3 regions of the Thermosipho sp. (in: thermotogales) genome follow, and region 2 is predicted to be linked to each of the others. Evidence: riboswitches for the same ligand, from Rfam matches in the RefSeq annotation. Region 2 holds a riboswitch; each other region holds the start of a gene.
The links. Region 2 has a riboswitch for cobalamin ahead of JG780_RS08330 (GIY-YIG nuclease family protein). Riboswitches for the same ligand answer to the same signal wherever they lie in the genome.

Region 1 (5,039 bases), on a different contig from region 2:
ATTGCACCAGCAAGTATTATCCAATCAAGTTTGAAGATATATTTTCCTATTATATAACCAACTAAAATTGAAAAGATGGCGCAGACAAATGAAATCACCATAAGATATAAACTTTCTCTGTTGAAATTTGAAATTACCTTATAACCGCTTCTTAGACCAATCGATGATAAAAATATTACAAGACCTAAGTTTTGAAAGACCTTTAGTATATTTTTATTAAATTCAAAACTTAGATTGCCTATTTTTCCAAGTGAGCCTAAAAATAAAGAACTTAATAATATCCCGCCAGTGTTTCCGAGTTTTAAGGATGCAAATTTAAGGTTTAAATTTAAATTTCCAATTAGTATACCTAAAATTATAACTATTGAAAAGCTAATAAAATTAAAATTGTAATCTTTTGAATTATCGATACTTTCAAATTTATATGATTCTTTTTCTTTATTTATATTAATTTTAAAAATTATAGGAATAAAATAGATTGAAAATATTACTGCTAAAACACCGGGTATATAACCAACTGTATAGCCATAAATAATATCGGCAGAGCCTTCTTTTATGCTTTCAAGTGCACTAGCTAGACCAGGTGAGCTTGTCATACTACCAGAAAAAACTCCTAACAAATTGAGGTTGTTTAAATTGGTAAAGTAGGTAAAAAGTAATGTTGAAATAAATCCTGAAAAAGTTATTAAAAAACCCAAAATTATAAATTTAAAGCCGTGAGTTTTGAGAATTTTTTTAATATCTCTTGAAGCAATTAGGCCTATTGAAGATACAAATAAAATGAGTGAGAAATTAAAAAACGTGTTTAAAGTATTTTGAATATTAATTAATTCTTTTTGAGAGTTTATAAACAATGGAAATAGCCAGCCAAAAAAAAGACCAGCAAAAAGTGTACCTGAAGCACCTAGTTTAAAGTTTTTAAATTGAATTTTTCCAAGCAATAATCCACTTAAAATTGAGATGAATAATAGAAAAAATGGATTGCTCATTTTACCCCTCCAATAATTCTTCTATATATTTAGCAACGAAAATCCCCATATTATTTAATTTGTTTTCTTTATACTCTATTGAACCTTCATAGCCTTCGATAATAGCACCTGCATGTCCCATTCTTTTGCCTTTTGGAGCAGTTCTTCCGGCAAAAAAAGACCTGTATATTAGCATTATAACCTTTTTTTAGAAATTTTTCTATACCTATTATTTCATCATTACCGCCTATTTCACTGATGATAACAATTTTTCTTGGATTTAAATGCGTAACAAATTCTAAAGCTTCATCTATTGAAATTCCAATTATTGGATCACCGCCTAATCCAATTGCAATTTTAATACCAGTGGATTTTTTTGAAAGGTAATTGGATACTTCGTACATTAGAGTACCACTTTTTGAAATAATTGCTATATCTCCAGGTTTGAAATCTGATGATGGCATTATTCCAATTTTACTTACTCCTGGAAGAATAATTCCTGGACAATTTGGACCTACAAATGTTATATTTTTCTCTTTTACTTTTTTATATATTTCGATCATATCGTGAATTGGAATGTGCTCAGTTATTGTGATGATTTTTTTAATTCCTGAATCAATGGCTTCAAATATAGCACTTTTAGCATAAAGGGTCGGAACAAAAACCACGCTAGTATCACATTTATATTTTTTTACAGCTTCGAACATGTTATCAAAAACAGGAATATTTTCAATATTTGTTACTTTATTGTTTTTTGAAACTCCACAAACTATATTTGTTCCATATTCAATCATTTTTTTGTGTGAAATTTACCATATTTTCCAGTAATACCTTGAGCACAGACTTTTTCATTTCCATTAATCATGATACTTCCCCTTATTGCAATTTAATCATCTCGTACATATCATCAAAATAAGCTATGTTATTTTCATCTAATATTCGTTTGGCTTCGTTTTCATTGGGTCCGGTAATTCTTACAAGTATAGGAACATTTTTATTTTCGTTTTTGAATTTTACGATTGCTTTTGCTATTTCGTCGCATTTTGTAATACAACCAAATATATTCATTATGATTTTTATACATTTAGTGATTTTAGTGATCTCATTGCTTCTAAAGTTATATTTGAATTTGCTCCACCACCAAGATCCAAAAAGTTGGCAGGTTTTCCACAATATAGATTTACTGCATCCATTGTTGCCATAACTATTCCAGCTCCACAACCGATACTGCCAATATCACCATCTAATTTTACAAAATGAAATGGATATTAATCATTTACAAATTCTTGAGCCCATTTTTGTCTAAATAATGCATTGTCATCAAGATGCATTACACAATCAAGCGCGATTAACTTGCCATTTTCATCTTCTGCAAGAAGATTAATTTCAAGAAGAGTCAATTCTTTTTCAATAAATAATTTATATAGCTAATAACAATATCGTGAAATTTATCAGGCAGCTTTTTATAATCATTTATGTTTAGATTTAAAATATTATTTTTATTGTTTTCAATTTCTATACCACCACTTTCTGAGAAAAGAATTTTTATATCTGTTTAATATTTATTTTTTCTTCAACAAGAATTGCATAAGGTTTTTCACCATGGATATCTTTTTCTAATAGATTTTATGTATTGGTGAAAAATTCGTCTTTTGTGTTTGCAAATTTCCACCTGCTTTCATTCTGCTTTCAACAAGGACTTGACTTTTTAAAACTGCTGGAAGAAATTTTACTTGTAGACTGTCTGAGTTTTTAATTACATAGCCATTTGGTGTTTCATTCCCTGCTTCTTTTAAAAGTTTTTTACCAACAAACTCATGAATTTTCACTATCTCACCTCCAAAGTATTGAAATAAAAAATTTTTTCTCAATCTTCCCTCGAGATTGAGAAACGTTTTGGAATAAAGGCAGGTCTCCTGACTTCCGAATCATCCTACTCTCCACGCCTTCCCAGGAATACTTCCCAGTGGCATACTGTGGATTTCGTCCTCGGTTACAGTGGCGGGGCCGCGCTGGATTTTCACCAGCTTCCCTTTTAAGCCAAATAGGCACCTTTATTCCAAAATAATATTCACTTTTCTAGAGAATTATTATTTTAGAAAAAACCAATTAATTGCGTATTATTCTTCGAAAGCAAATTCATTTTTAATTTTTTTAACGCTCATATTTATTATTGGACTATTGAAAATTGATAGAGCTAGCTTTACTATATACTGTGATAATATCATATTAAACAATACGTTAAGATCATATGAGCCAAAAAAGGATACTACAACGAAAACTATAGAATCTACAAATTGAGTGATTATCATTGAAAAAGCATTTCTAAAAGTAATATTTTCATAGTTGAATAGTTTTTTAGGTAAGTTAAAAGCCCAAATATTAGTATATTGTGCTGAAAGATAAGCTAAAAAGCTTGCTAATATTATTCTTGGAGTTGAATTGAAAACTGTTATATAAGCATTATTTTTGTCAAAAATATTTGATGGTGGATAAAATATTACTAAATATGAATATATTACTAAAATAAGTGAGGCTAAAAATCCAACTTTGATAACCTTTTTTGCCATATTAGCTCCATAAACTTCAAATATTATATTAGATATTCCAAAGCTAAGTGGATAAATTAAAACTGATAAAGTGATAACAAATGGGCCAATATTAACTAGTTTTCCTGCTATTATGTTTGAGATGATAATGACGGCAGTAAACAATCCTGTTAAAAGTATTAACCTTTCCTGTGATTTTTCCATGATCAACCTCCTTATCTATATATTAACAATTCATTTAGCATCTTATTCTATAACATTGTGTAATAGATTTCAAGTAAAAATAAAGTTAATAACCTTAAATCTTTATAAATATGAAAGTTTGTATTGTTAATATTTTTTATAGTTCTAAAAAACTGAAAAATGTTTATTTTTCTGGTATAATAAATAGTAGTATAATAAATAGTAAAGGGGGTAAAAAGTATGAATAATATTTGTTTATATGATGATGGCAAGCATAAATATTACCTTCTTGGTTGGGAAGAGACAGAGGATCCAAATATGGTTCCAACTAATCAATATTTAATTATCCATGAAAATAAAGGTTTTTTATTAGATCCAGGTGGAGCTCATGTTTTTCCAAGGGTGCTTGCAAATGTATCTGAAATTATTGCTCCTGAAAATATAGAAGGAATATTTTATTCGCACCAAGACCCTGATGTTTCCTCTGGAATAACGATGTGGCTTACAATAGCAAGCAGAGCAAAAATTTATATTTCAGAACTTTGGATAAGATTTTTACCACATTTTGGCGTTTTTGATAAAAACAGAATAGTTGGACTAAAGGATAGAGGAGAAAAGGGGGTTAGATTTTCTGGATATACACTTGATTTTGTTCCGGCACATTTTTTGCATGCCCCAGGTCACTTTAATGTCTATGATCCAATCTCTAAAATATTATTTAGCGGTGATATAGGGGTTTCTTTACTACCATTTAGTCAAAGGGTGCAAATATATGAAGGCGACTTTAAAAATCTAGTAAGTGCAATGGAAGGTTTTCATAAAAGATATATGACTTCAAATGCTGCTTGTAAGATTTGGGTTGATAGAGTATCAGAATATGAAATTGATATGATTGCTCCACAGCATGGTGCCGTTTTAAAAGAAAGTGTTGCCAAAGAATTTTTGAACTGGTTTAAGACATTGAAATGTGGTAGCGATATAATTGAACAATTTTACGGGAGATGATAGATATGAAAATAGATGAAAAAACTTTAAATACTTTATCATCGGCTTTTTATGTACAGAATTTGATGTTATCTTTTATGGCACAGTTGGATGAAGTATTAGTTTCAAGGATAAATGATATAAAAGATGATATAGAAAAGATTACCAGTAGATTTGAAGAATTAAATGATAATATTTTTAAGCTTCTTGAGAGTTTTTCAAAAGAAAGTAAAAGTATAGTTGAAAACGTAGAATATGCTACAGAAGTTAATCAGAAAATTAATGATGATTTAAAAAGTCTTGGAACAGATGTTGATAATGTTTCATTAAAATTTAAAGATACAATAGGTAAAAC
Region 2 (5,039 bases):
ATTAACTCTTTTTAGTGAATCAATAAGTTTTTTTGTATAATATTCTATATCTTTTTCATAATAATATAGATTTCCAAGATAGGTTGTGAGACAGTCAAGTATTGCAACTTCATATTTTTGATTTAGACTTTCAATGATTTTATAGACCTCTATTGGTTCTTCAAAAGTGTCAAAACCTATTCTTTCTTGTTTATGTTTTTCTATTCTTTTTTTCATCTCTTCATCAAAAGCAACACCAGTTGCAATAAATGCCTTTTTTTTAAAGTTTTCTGATAACTTTAAAGCAAAACTACTTTTTCCAGATTTTACGCCTCCTGTTATAAGGGTTATCATGATCTCACCTTTTCATTTTTAAAGTTAAAGTATTTTATAGCGGCTTCTATTAAATAAACGGATAATGCCGCACCTGTTCCTTCACCAAGCCTCATATCAAGATCTAAGATAGGCCTTACACCTAGGCTATCCAAAATGACTTTATGCCCTTTTACTTTTGATAAATGTCCGAAAAAGGCGTAATCTAAAACTCTTTCATTTATCTTATACGCTAGGTAAAATCCGGCGGTTGTTGGAAATCCGTCTATAACCACGGGGACTTTATTTTTAAAAGCTTCTAAGATGAAACCTGCCATTTGACCTATGCAGTATCCACCAACCTTAGAGAGAACATCAATTGGATCATTTGGATTTGGCCTATTTATTTTCAAAGCTTTCTTTACAATATTTCTTTTCTTTATTACAGAAGAAGGAGGAATAGGTGTTCCAATATCGGTTATTTTATCCACATCAAAACCAAATGCAGCAAATATTGCGGTTGCTGTTGTTGTATTTCCAATGCCTTTGTCACCTATTACAAGTAAATCTGCTCCTTGGCTTATAGCTTTTTTTGCAACTTTCATTCCATATTCAATACATGTAATTGCTTCTTCTCTTGTCATTGCAGGCCCCATTGAAAAATCTTTTGTGCCATATCCTACTTTCATTTTTATCAATGAAGGATTATCTTCAAAATCATAATCTACGCCACTATCTACTACAAAAAATTTAAGCCCCATATGTCTTGCAAAGACGTTTATACCTGCACCACCTTTAAAATAATTTAAAACCATTTGATAGGTCACGTTTTTAGGATACGCAGAAACTCCGTTTTGTACTACTCCATGATCTGCTGCAAATACATAAACTCTTTTGTCCTTGAACATTGGCAATGGAATTTGCTTTTTTATTTTAAAAAGTTTACTAGCAAGTTCTTCAAGATATCCTGCCTCGTTCATTTTAATTCCCCCTTGAGTATGTTTGAAAGTATTTTTGAAAAATTATCGAAATTATCTATATAATATAGATTGGTCTGTACTTTTAAATCTGAACTGCCAAACCCTTTTGGACCTGTAAAAAATTGAGACATGTAGAGTGAAATCTTTTCCTCACATTTTGTTTTTGAAGAAAGCATTATAACTGATTTTACGTTTGATTTATCGAGAAGATAGTCAATATGCCAGTGCAACTTTTTATTTTTGGACAGGTGCCTAGATACTCTTTTTTCAATATTGTTCATAGCAGAGCCTACATATACGTAAGTACCTTTTTTTAGATTCCATTTTTTTATTTTGGTATCTATTGGCAATTCAATTAATAGTAAGTAGCATCCTTTCATATTTTCACCTTAATAAAAACAAAAATTTCCCCGAAATGCCCTAGCATTCGGGAAGTGACTTTCATCATAGGCAGGTCTCCCGGCTCCCGGATCAACCTACTCTCCACGCCTTCCCAGGAAATACTCCCAGTGGCATCCTGTGGATTTCGTCCCCGGTTACGGTTGCTGGGCAGCCCCGGCCTTTCACCGGTGTTCCCTTAACCTATGATGGTTTTCTATATTATATACTATAAAAGGCCGGTTAGCCCGGCCTTTTGGTCGGGGTGACTGGACTTGAACCAGCGACCTCTTGCGCCCCATGCAAGCGCGCTAGCCAACTGCGCTACACCCCGATACACTAAAATTATATTCTATCTTTCTTTTTATGTCAAACTATATCAGTCTTTTTTAAGTTTGTAAAAAGTTGAATTTTGATAAAAATCCTGCTTTTTTGTGTTAAAATAAAACGTGGGAGGCGTTTTTTTGATGTTTAGATTTTATCTAAAATACTTTTTGATAGCTTTTATCATATTTGCATTTTTTCCCATATCCTTTTATTATTTATCATATCCTAAAGGAGTAAAAATAGTAAAGGCGGAGAATGGAATTTCTCTTCCGATTTCTTCAACTCTAAATTCAAGAAGGACATTCCATTTGAAATTTCAAATTCCAAATGGATATAGTTATGTATATTTCCCATATGTTGATTGTTCATATATTAAAGTCTATTCTTCAGGGAAATTAATTGGAAAATATGGATTTAACGATAGAAATGCGCATTCTTGGTTTGTGCCGATGTTGTTTGAGATTCCAGATAAGATAAATAGCTTGGAAGTTGAAATTAGCGGAGTTTATTCAATAGGGCTTGATAGTTTTTATTTAATAAAAGAAGGCGAAAGGAAAAAATATGTCTTTTTAAGATTTTTAACGGATAATTTAATAAATATATCGATAGGTCTTGTGTTAACTCTTGGTATACTGCTTTTAATGCTTTCGAAAAACACAAATTTTTTGCGGAAAAATGCATACGTTTATTTTGGACTCTCGAGTATTTTTGCAACGGTCTGGCTTTTTGATTTGTTGTCATTTGAAAGTTTTTGGTTTCCATTAAGGAAAATATTTGTATCATCTGCATATTTTTCGCTTTTATTGATAATAGTTGGATTTGAGTTTTATAATTTCTCAAAGGTTAGTAAAATTGCAAAAGTTGTGTCAATTTTAAATCTTGCTGCGGGAGTTTCTGGTTTGTTAACATTTTCCGATTATCAACTAAAGTTAGTTTCAACATATGCATCGCCTCTTTTAATAATTGATTCTTTGTATTTAGTATATATAACTTTTAGAGCGTATATACCTCTTGATATGGTTTTTTCATCATTTTTTGCAATAACTGTATCTCACGATGCTCTAGTTATGATTTTAAATGTGCCGGCTAGGTTTTTTTCTCCATACGGTGTAATAGCTATATATTTAAGTTTTGTGTTTAACATTCTTTTTGAATATAAAGAAAAATCTACAGAGGTAAATATATTATACGCACAGAGTATTATAGACAAATTAACTGGTGCATACAACCGGGGAGTTTTAAATAGTAACTTTTTGAAAAAAGGAGATGTATTGGTTTTTGTTGATCTAAATAAATTTAAGCAAATCAATGACACACTGGGTCATGATGTTGGAGATAAGGTATTACAAAAACTTTCAAGTATAATTAAGTCATATATTAGCTCTTCAGATCTTCTTGTTAGAATGGGTGGAGATGAGTTTTTAGTTGTTTTGAAAAACAAAGATGAGAGTATAGCAAAAGATTTAATGAAAAAAATTCTTGAAGAGTTTAAAAAATCCTTTGAGTTTTCACCAACATTTTCATGGGGTATTTCAAAGATTGAAGATAATAATATAGACAACGCTATTAGAAAAGCAGATGATTTAATGTATAAAATGAAAAGGGGAAAATAGTTATGCGGTAATGCTTTTTTGATATATATCCCAAAGATGCAGAGTAGGATCGTAGTTTTGTACAAAAAGATTTACTCTATTTTCTTTTAATACTTTTCTTGTTTGGTTATTATAACTAATAACGATCTTTCTTTTTTCATCGTATATAATGAATTTTTCATTTTTTAGTCTTTCAAGAAAGTATAAGAATAAAAGATCTATTATATTCGAGTTAGAGGAAAATGAAGATATAAATACTCCGTTGTGTTCTAAAAAGTAGAGCTTTCTTTTAATTTTTTCAAATTCAGTCAATACATCTTTAGAAATTTTTCTAAGAGTTTTTTCTAAAAAGGTATTTTTTGTAACAACGTATCTTATAATTAGCGATTCAATATTTTTTATTTCAGAAAGAAATGGTAGAAAAATATAGCTGTCGTGTATGAATTTTTTGGTAAATTCAATTTCAGAAAGATCGACAAGAATTGATATTTTCCTTTCTTTTTTTAAGACAAAATCTGGTATTATGTTGTTTTTATAGCAAAATTGAATGAGTTTAAAAAGTCCATTAAAAGTCCCGTCGTATGATACCATCATTTACAAATCCCACCCATTTTGAGAAAATTCAAATAAGGGCATGTAAATCTTTGAATCTTTAAAATTTTTTCCTTTAATAGTGATGAAGTTTTTTGCTTTTTTTAGAGAAATTCCTGTCTTTTTTAGAGTGTCAAAGTTAAGTATTCCGTGTTTTCTTAACATGATTATTTTTTTGGCAGATTTAAGACCAATTCCGGGGATCCTTATTAATTCATCAAATGTTGCCCTTGATATATCTATTGGAAAGAATTCTGGATGTTTTAGAGCCCACAAAGATTTTGGATCGATATTTAAATCAAGATTTTCACAGTTATCAAAAATTTCTTCTATAGAGTAATTGTAGAATCTTATGAGAAAATCTGTTTGGTACAATCTGTGCTCTCTTAAAGAATTTTCGCTCCTTTGTGGAAGCCTTTTATCTTTATTTATGGCTATATATCCAGAATAATACACCCTTTTAAGCTTATATATTTTATAGAGTTTGCTTGAAAACTCTATAATTTTTTTATCTGATTCGTTAGTCGCTCCAACTATTATCTGTGTTGTTTGTCCCAAAGGAGAATAAGGCTTTACATGTGAGTATTTCTTTTTTTCTTCGATGTATTGAAGATATTTAATTGAAGAAGTTTGTAATGGTTTTTGTATTGCTTCTGGCTTTTTTTCAGGAGCAAGGATAGAAAATGCATCTTTTTTTAAAAATTCTACATTTATGCTTAGCCTGTCTGCGTACATTCCAGCCTTTTCAACTAACTTTTCATCTGCTCCTGGAACTATTTTTAAGTGAATGTAGCCAGGGAATTTTTCTTCTTCTCTTAGTTTCTTTGCAACTTTTATCAATTGCTCCATAGTATAGTTTGAATCCTTTATTATGGCCGAA
Region 3 (5,039 bases), on a different contig from region 2:
TATGAGGAATTTTATTTTCTCATTTTCAGGATTAAATATTTGAGAGATTGGAATTTTCACAGTTCCTATAGAAAGATTTATAAGAATTACTAAGAAGAACAAGACTGGAAGGATCATCCTTCCAGTCTTATAAATGTTTTTTTTAGTCATTATTTTCCTCCGTAAAAGAAATTATAAAAAATTTCAAGATATTTTACTATATCTGGAGATATTGAGCTTATGTCGTTGCCATCAATAACAAATATTTTGTTGTTTTTAACGGCCTTAAGGTTTTTAAATATTTCATGCGATTTTATTTGCTTTATAGTTTCATCTGGGCTAATGTATGATGCGACAATTATTATATCAGGATCATTGTATGTTAAAAATTCCCAATTCACAGAGAACCATCCATTATTACCAGAATAAGGAGCACAAATATTTACTCCACCTGCGTATGTAATCAATTCATTTACATAAGAGCCAGTTCCTGCAGTCCAAAGGTCTTTTGTTTCATTATTTGGAACTGTTATTGTGAAAAAGACTTTTGGTCTTTTTTCAAGAGGCACTTTTGAGCTCTTTACACCATAGTCTGAAATTGTTTGTTTTATTTTATTTGCAATTTCAGATGCTATTTGTTCTTTACCAAATACATTTCCAAGAAGCATTACATCTCTTGCAACGTCATTTAGTGTTGTAGGATTTAAAACAAGTGCCTTAATACCGAATTTTTCTAGCTTTTGAACTTCTGGAAGTTGAAAACCACCGAAAGTGATTACAATGTCAGGATTTAATGAAATAATTTTTTCTATGTTTAGTGGTACCATATTTCCAATTTTTTCAGCATTAAAAGAATCCCAATCTGTAACACCAACTATATTCTCTCCAAGACCAAGTTTTACAAGAAATTTTGTAGAGCTTGGAGCAGCAGAAACTATCCTTTCAGGTATTTTATCAAAGCTTACCAATCTCCCGGCATCATCAACAATAGAGAGTGCAAATATAAATGTAGTTAATAAGACACTTAAAAAAATAGCCAATCTTTTCATCCTTTATCCCTCCTATATAATATTTTAAAGAAAAATGCCCACCCTTAGGGACCGCAAAGGTGGAATGCTTTCCTTTCAAATAAGGTATCCCGACTTCCGGATCATCCTACTCTCCACGCCTTCCCAGGAAATATCCCAGTGGCATTTTGTGGATTTCGTCCCCGGTTACGGTGGCGTCCCCGTGCCGGACTTTCACCGGCTTCCCTTATTTGAAAGGGAAATATTAAGTTGCTGCAAATAGATTATAACACTAATATTGTTCTTTTGCAATTTGTCTTGCAATCTTGTCTATTTCAAAGATTTCTTTAAAATCATTTATATTTCCATTTATTTTTTCGCATGTGTTTATGACTATATCAGCTATTTTTGAAAATTTTATTTGACCATTTAGGAATTTTTCTACAGCAATTTCGTCAGCTGCATTGAAGGCTATTCTTTTTGCAAGATCCTTAATTATACTTCTTCCATAGAAAAAAGCAGGATATTTTGAGGGATTTACATCTTCAAATATAAAATTTTTACTTTCAAAATTTGGCCAATTTTTATTTTCGTATAATCTTTTTGGATAACTTAGTGAGTAAGAAATTGGAATTTTCATATCTGGAAATCCAAAATGAATTTTTACAGTCCCATCTTTTAAAAATACAGCTCCATGAACTGTTCCAGTTGGATGTATTTTTACCTCAATATTTTCCAATTCAAAAAGTTCGAAGGCTTCAATTACTTCAAATGCTTTATTTACCATTGTTGAAGAATCTACAGTTATTTTTTTACCCATACTCCAAACAGGGTGATTTAATATGTCTTCGACTGATAAATCATCTATATTTTCTTTATCTCTTATTGCACCGCCAGATGCAGTTATTAATATCTTTACCACACTTTCATCAAATATCTGAAAAATTGCAGAATGTTCACTATCAACTGGTATTAGCTCAACGTTATTTTCTTTACAAGCTTTTTTTACAAATGGACCTGCACAGACCAAAGCTTCCTTTGTAGCAAGTGCAAGTCTTTTTGTGTAAGGTATAGAATCAATTGTTGCAAGAACACCATCAAAACCAGGTATTGCAACAACTACAATATCAGGTTTGATTTTTGCCACCATATCTTTTATAGAACTTACATTAGATTTTACAGGAGAGTAAAAGTATTCGACTTTAAAATCTTTTATAATTTTTTCAGCAAGAGTAGTATTCTTCCCGAAAGCTATACCTTTTACTCTAAAGTTATCAAGTTTTTTAATTACTTCAAGAGTTTGCATTCCAATTGATCCAGTTGCTCCTAATATTACAACGGTTTTTTCTTCCATCTAAAGTAAATCACCTCTCCTTTTTCTACATGTATTTTTATTTTTTCAGCCGTTGTTTCGTTACTTACACCTATTGGATTTTCTATACCCATGTTACCATTGAAGGGATATTTAAAGCCTTCTATCATAAAAGTTGAATTACACAAAGGAATAAAAGACCATATTTCACCTATTTTAACTTCTTTTTCAAGTGTATTATTTTCTTTTAAAATTGCAGATTCTAACTTTTCGGAATTTAAGTAAATATTTGCATCAAATTTTTTTAAAAGTCCATAGAGTGCAAATATCATATCTATCCTTTCACCTTGGAAATTTATTATTTCTATTTCTTTAAAACCGTTTTCAAGAGCATATTTTATAGCAAGTTCGCAATCTGTTTCATCCTTTTCTTTGGGGTATTCGATAATTTTCACAGATTGTTTTTTTAAAAAATCTATCGTTTCATTGTCAATAGAGTCAAGATCACCTATTACGATGTTTGGCAATATATTTCTTTTTTTGAGTAACTTTGCTCCACCATCAACAGCTATTATGTGGTTTGTGTTTAAAACTAATGTTTCATCAATATTACCATTTAAAACAATTGTTGCCTTCACTATATCCCTCCTAATGTTATAATATATACAAGAAAATTATATCATGGAGATGAAAGAATGATAGTAAGGGCAAAAAAATTAACAAAAGTGTATGGTAAAAAGGAAAAATTTGAAGCTTTAAAAGGTGTTAATCTTGAAATAAATGAAGGTGAAATTCTTGCTATTTTGGGACCATCTGGTTGTGGTAAAACTACTCTTTTAAATTGTCTTTCAGGACTTGATGAGCCAACATCAGGTGAAGTTGAAGTTCTTGGAAAAAGACTTGACAGAATGAATGAAGAGGAAAAAACAATTTTTAGATCCGAAAACATGGGGTTTATTTTCCAATTTTTTAATCTTATACCAGTTCTAACTGCTGTTGAAAATGTTGAGATTCCTTTGCTGATTTCAAAGAACGGAACTCCAAGTGAGATTAGAAAAAAAGCTCTTGAGTGGCTTGAAAGGTTACATATAATTCATAGGAAGAATGCTTATCCGTCAGAAATGTCTGGTGGTGAACAGCAAAGAGTGGCTATTGCAAGGGCATTAATTAATAATCCAAAGATTGTTTGGGCAGATGAACCAACTGGGGCGCTTGATACAAAGAATAGTCAAGAGATAATTGATATAATCATTAATATGAATAAAGAGCTAGGAACAACATTTGTTATTGTCACTCACGATATAAATGTTGCAAAAAAGGCACATAGAATTATTAAAATGGATAGTGGGCAAATAGTTTCTGAAGAGATTCTTGTGAGAGGATGAAGGAATGTATATTCCATTGTTAATTGAAGACTTTTTAGATGAAATATTGAATATAAAAGATCACAAAGCGTTAATTGAATATGTGGAGGATAATTTTGAAAAAATAGATGACCCTTTAAAAGAAGATCCTGAAGTTTTCAAAAGACTTCAGGAATTTTATACATACATTGTTGAAATGAAAAATCTTCCAGAAAGAAGGATTCAAAAGAGATTGAGTTATATTCCAGGAATGGTTAAAAGATTTAAGTTGATGCATTTGGTTTATAAAGTTGAAAAATCTTCTGATTTAAAACCACTTGATACACCTATAAAGTATGTTAAGGGAATAGGTCCAAAAAGAGCTCAAAAATTTTTAAAGCTAAATGTGAATAATGTTGAGCAACTTTTAAACTTTTTCCCAAGAGACTATGAAGATAGAAGAAGAATTATTCCTATTCCTTTGCTTCGTGAAGATGATAAAGTTGTTACGACAGGAAAATTAACCGGGGTTGAAAAAGTAAAAAAAGGTAATTTAACTATTGTTAGTGCTGTTTTATCCGATGGAATGTACCAAATTCTTTTAAAATGGTTTAATCAAGACTTTATGGAGGGAATATTAAAAGGCCTTTTGAGAAAGAAACTATATGTATTTGGTACGGTTAAAAAAGGATTTTATGGAAGTTTGGAGATTCACAATCCAGAAATTGAGCTTTTTAATGAGAATAAAAGAGAGATTTTTCCAATTTATCCATTAACAGAAGGATTGAATCAAAATACTGTAAGAAGAATTATAAGTGAAAATATTTATAATATTTACAATTTCAAGGAGCATTTACCTGATGATCTAATTTCAAAGAGAGACTTATTAGATGTTTACCAAGCTTATACTGGAATGCATTTTCCAAGGAGTAATTTTCATAAAAAAGCGGCAAGGTATAGACTTGCATATGAAGAAATTTTATATCTTCAAGTTGCATTTTTACTGTCTAAAAAAGAAAATGAAAAAATAGGTGGAATATCTAAAAAATTTAATGGAAAATATTCAACAGAGCTTATAAATTCTCTTTCTTTTGAGTTGACAAATGCTCAAAAGAAAGCATACGAAGAGATTAAAAATGATTTAAAATCAGATAAACCAATGAATAGATTACTCCAGGGAGATGTTGGTTCTGGAAAAACTATTGTTTCAGAACTAGCAATGCTTGATAACTATGAAGCAGGTTTTCAATCAGCGGTTATGGTACCAACTTCAATTCTTGCTATTCAAAACTTTAAAAAGATTTATGATCATTTTTCAAGATTTGGAATAAAGGTTGCGCTTTTAATTGGAGCAACTTCAAATTCTGAAAAAGAACGTATAAAACAAAGATTAAAAGA

Region 1: another riboswitch for cobalamin. It lies ahead of JG780_RS03320 (hypothetical protein); the one in region 2 lies ahead of JG780_RS08330 (GIY-YIG nuclease family protein).
Region 3: another riboswitch for cobalamin. It lies ahead of JG780_RS00820 (ABC transporter substrate-binding protein); the one in region 2 lies ahead of JG780_RS08330 (GIY-YIG nuclease family protein).

Annotation. Positions count from the first base shown of each region.
Region 1 covers NZ_JAIHAP010000010.1:13,229-18,267, reverse strand. The annotation lists gene JG780_RS03345 (aspartate-alanine antiporter-like transporter) at 1-989, opposite strand, end outside; gene JG780_RS03340 (succinate--CoA ligase subunit alpha) at 1,076-1,762, opposite strand; gene JG780_RS03335 (hypothetical protein) at 1,845-2,036, opposite strand; gene JG780_RS03330 (hypothetical protein) at 2,045-2,170, opposite strand; gene JG780_RS03325 (hypothetical protein) at 2,237-2,368, opposite strand; gene JG780_RS03320 (hypothetical protein) at 2,585-2,797, opposite strand; cobalamin riboswitch at 2,858-3,039, opposite strand; gene JG780_RS03315 (queuosine precursor transporter) at 3,089-3,721, opposite strand; gene JG780_RS03310 (oxygen-binding di-iron domain-containing protein) at 3,941-4,705, shown strand.
Region 2 covers NZ_JAIHAP010000054.1:6,408-11,446, reverse strand. The annotation lists gene cobU (bifunctional adenosylcobinamide kinase/adenosylcobinamide-phosphate guanylyltransferase) at 1-333, opposite strand, end outside; gene cobT (nicotinate-nucleotide--dimethylbenzimidazole phosphoribosyltransferase) at 330-1,271, opposite strand; gene JG780_RS08330 (GIY-YIG nuclease family protein) at 1,268-1,651, opposite strand; cobalamin riboswitch at 1,704-1,872, opposite strand; tRNA gene JG780_RS08325 (tRNA-Pro) at 1,907-1,983, opposite strand; gene JG780_RS08320 (GGDEF domain-containing protein) at 2,117-3,589, shown strand; gene JG780_RS08315 (DUF4130 domain-containing protein) at 3,590-4,162, opposite strand; gene JG780_RS08310 (putative DNA modification/repair radical SAM protein) at 4,163-5,039, opposite strand, start outside.
Region 3 covers NZ_JAIHAP010000002.1:18,041-23,079, reverse strand. The annotation lists gene JG780_RS00825 (FecCD family ABC transporter permease) at 1-150, opposite strand, end outside; gene JG780_RS00820 (ABC transporter substrate-binding protein) at 150-1,028, opposite strand; cobalamin riboswitch at 1,091-1,256, opposite strand; gene JG780_RS00815 (1-deoxy-D-xylulose-5-phosphate reductoisomerase) at 1,279-2,340, opposite strand; gene JG780_RS00810 (thiamine diphosphokinase) at 2,319-2,936, opposite strand; gene JG780_RS00805 (ABC transporter ATP-binding protein) at 2,994-3,683, shown strand; gene recG (ATP-dependent DNA helicase RecG) at 3,688-5,039, shown strand, end outside.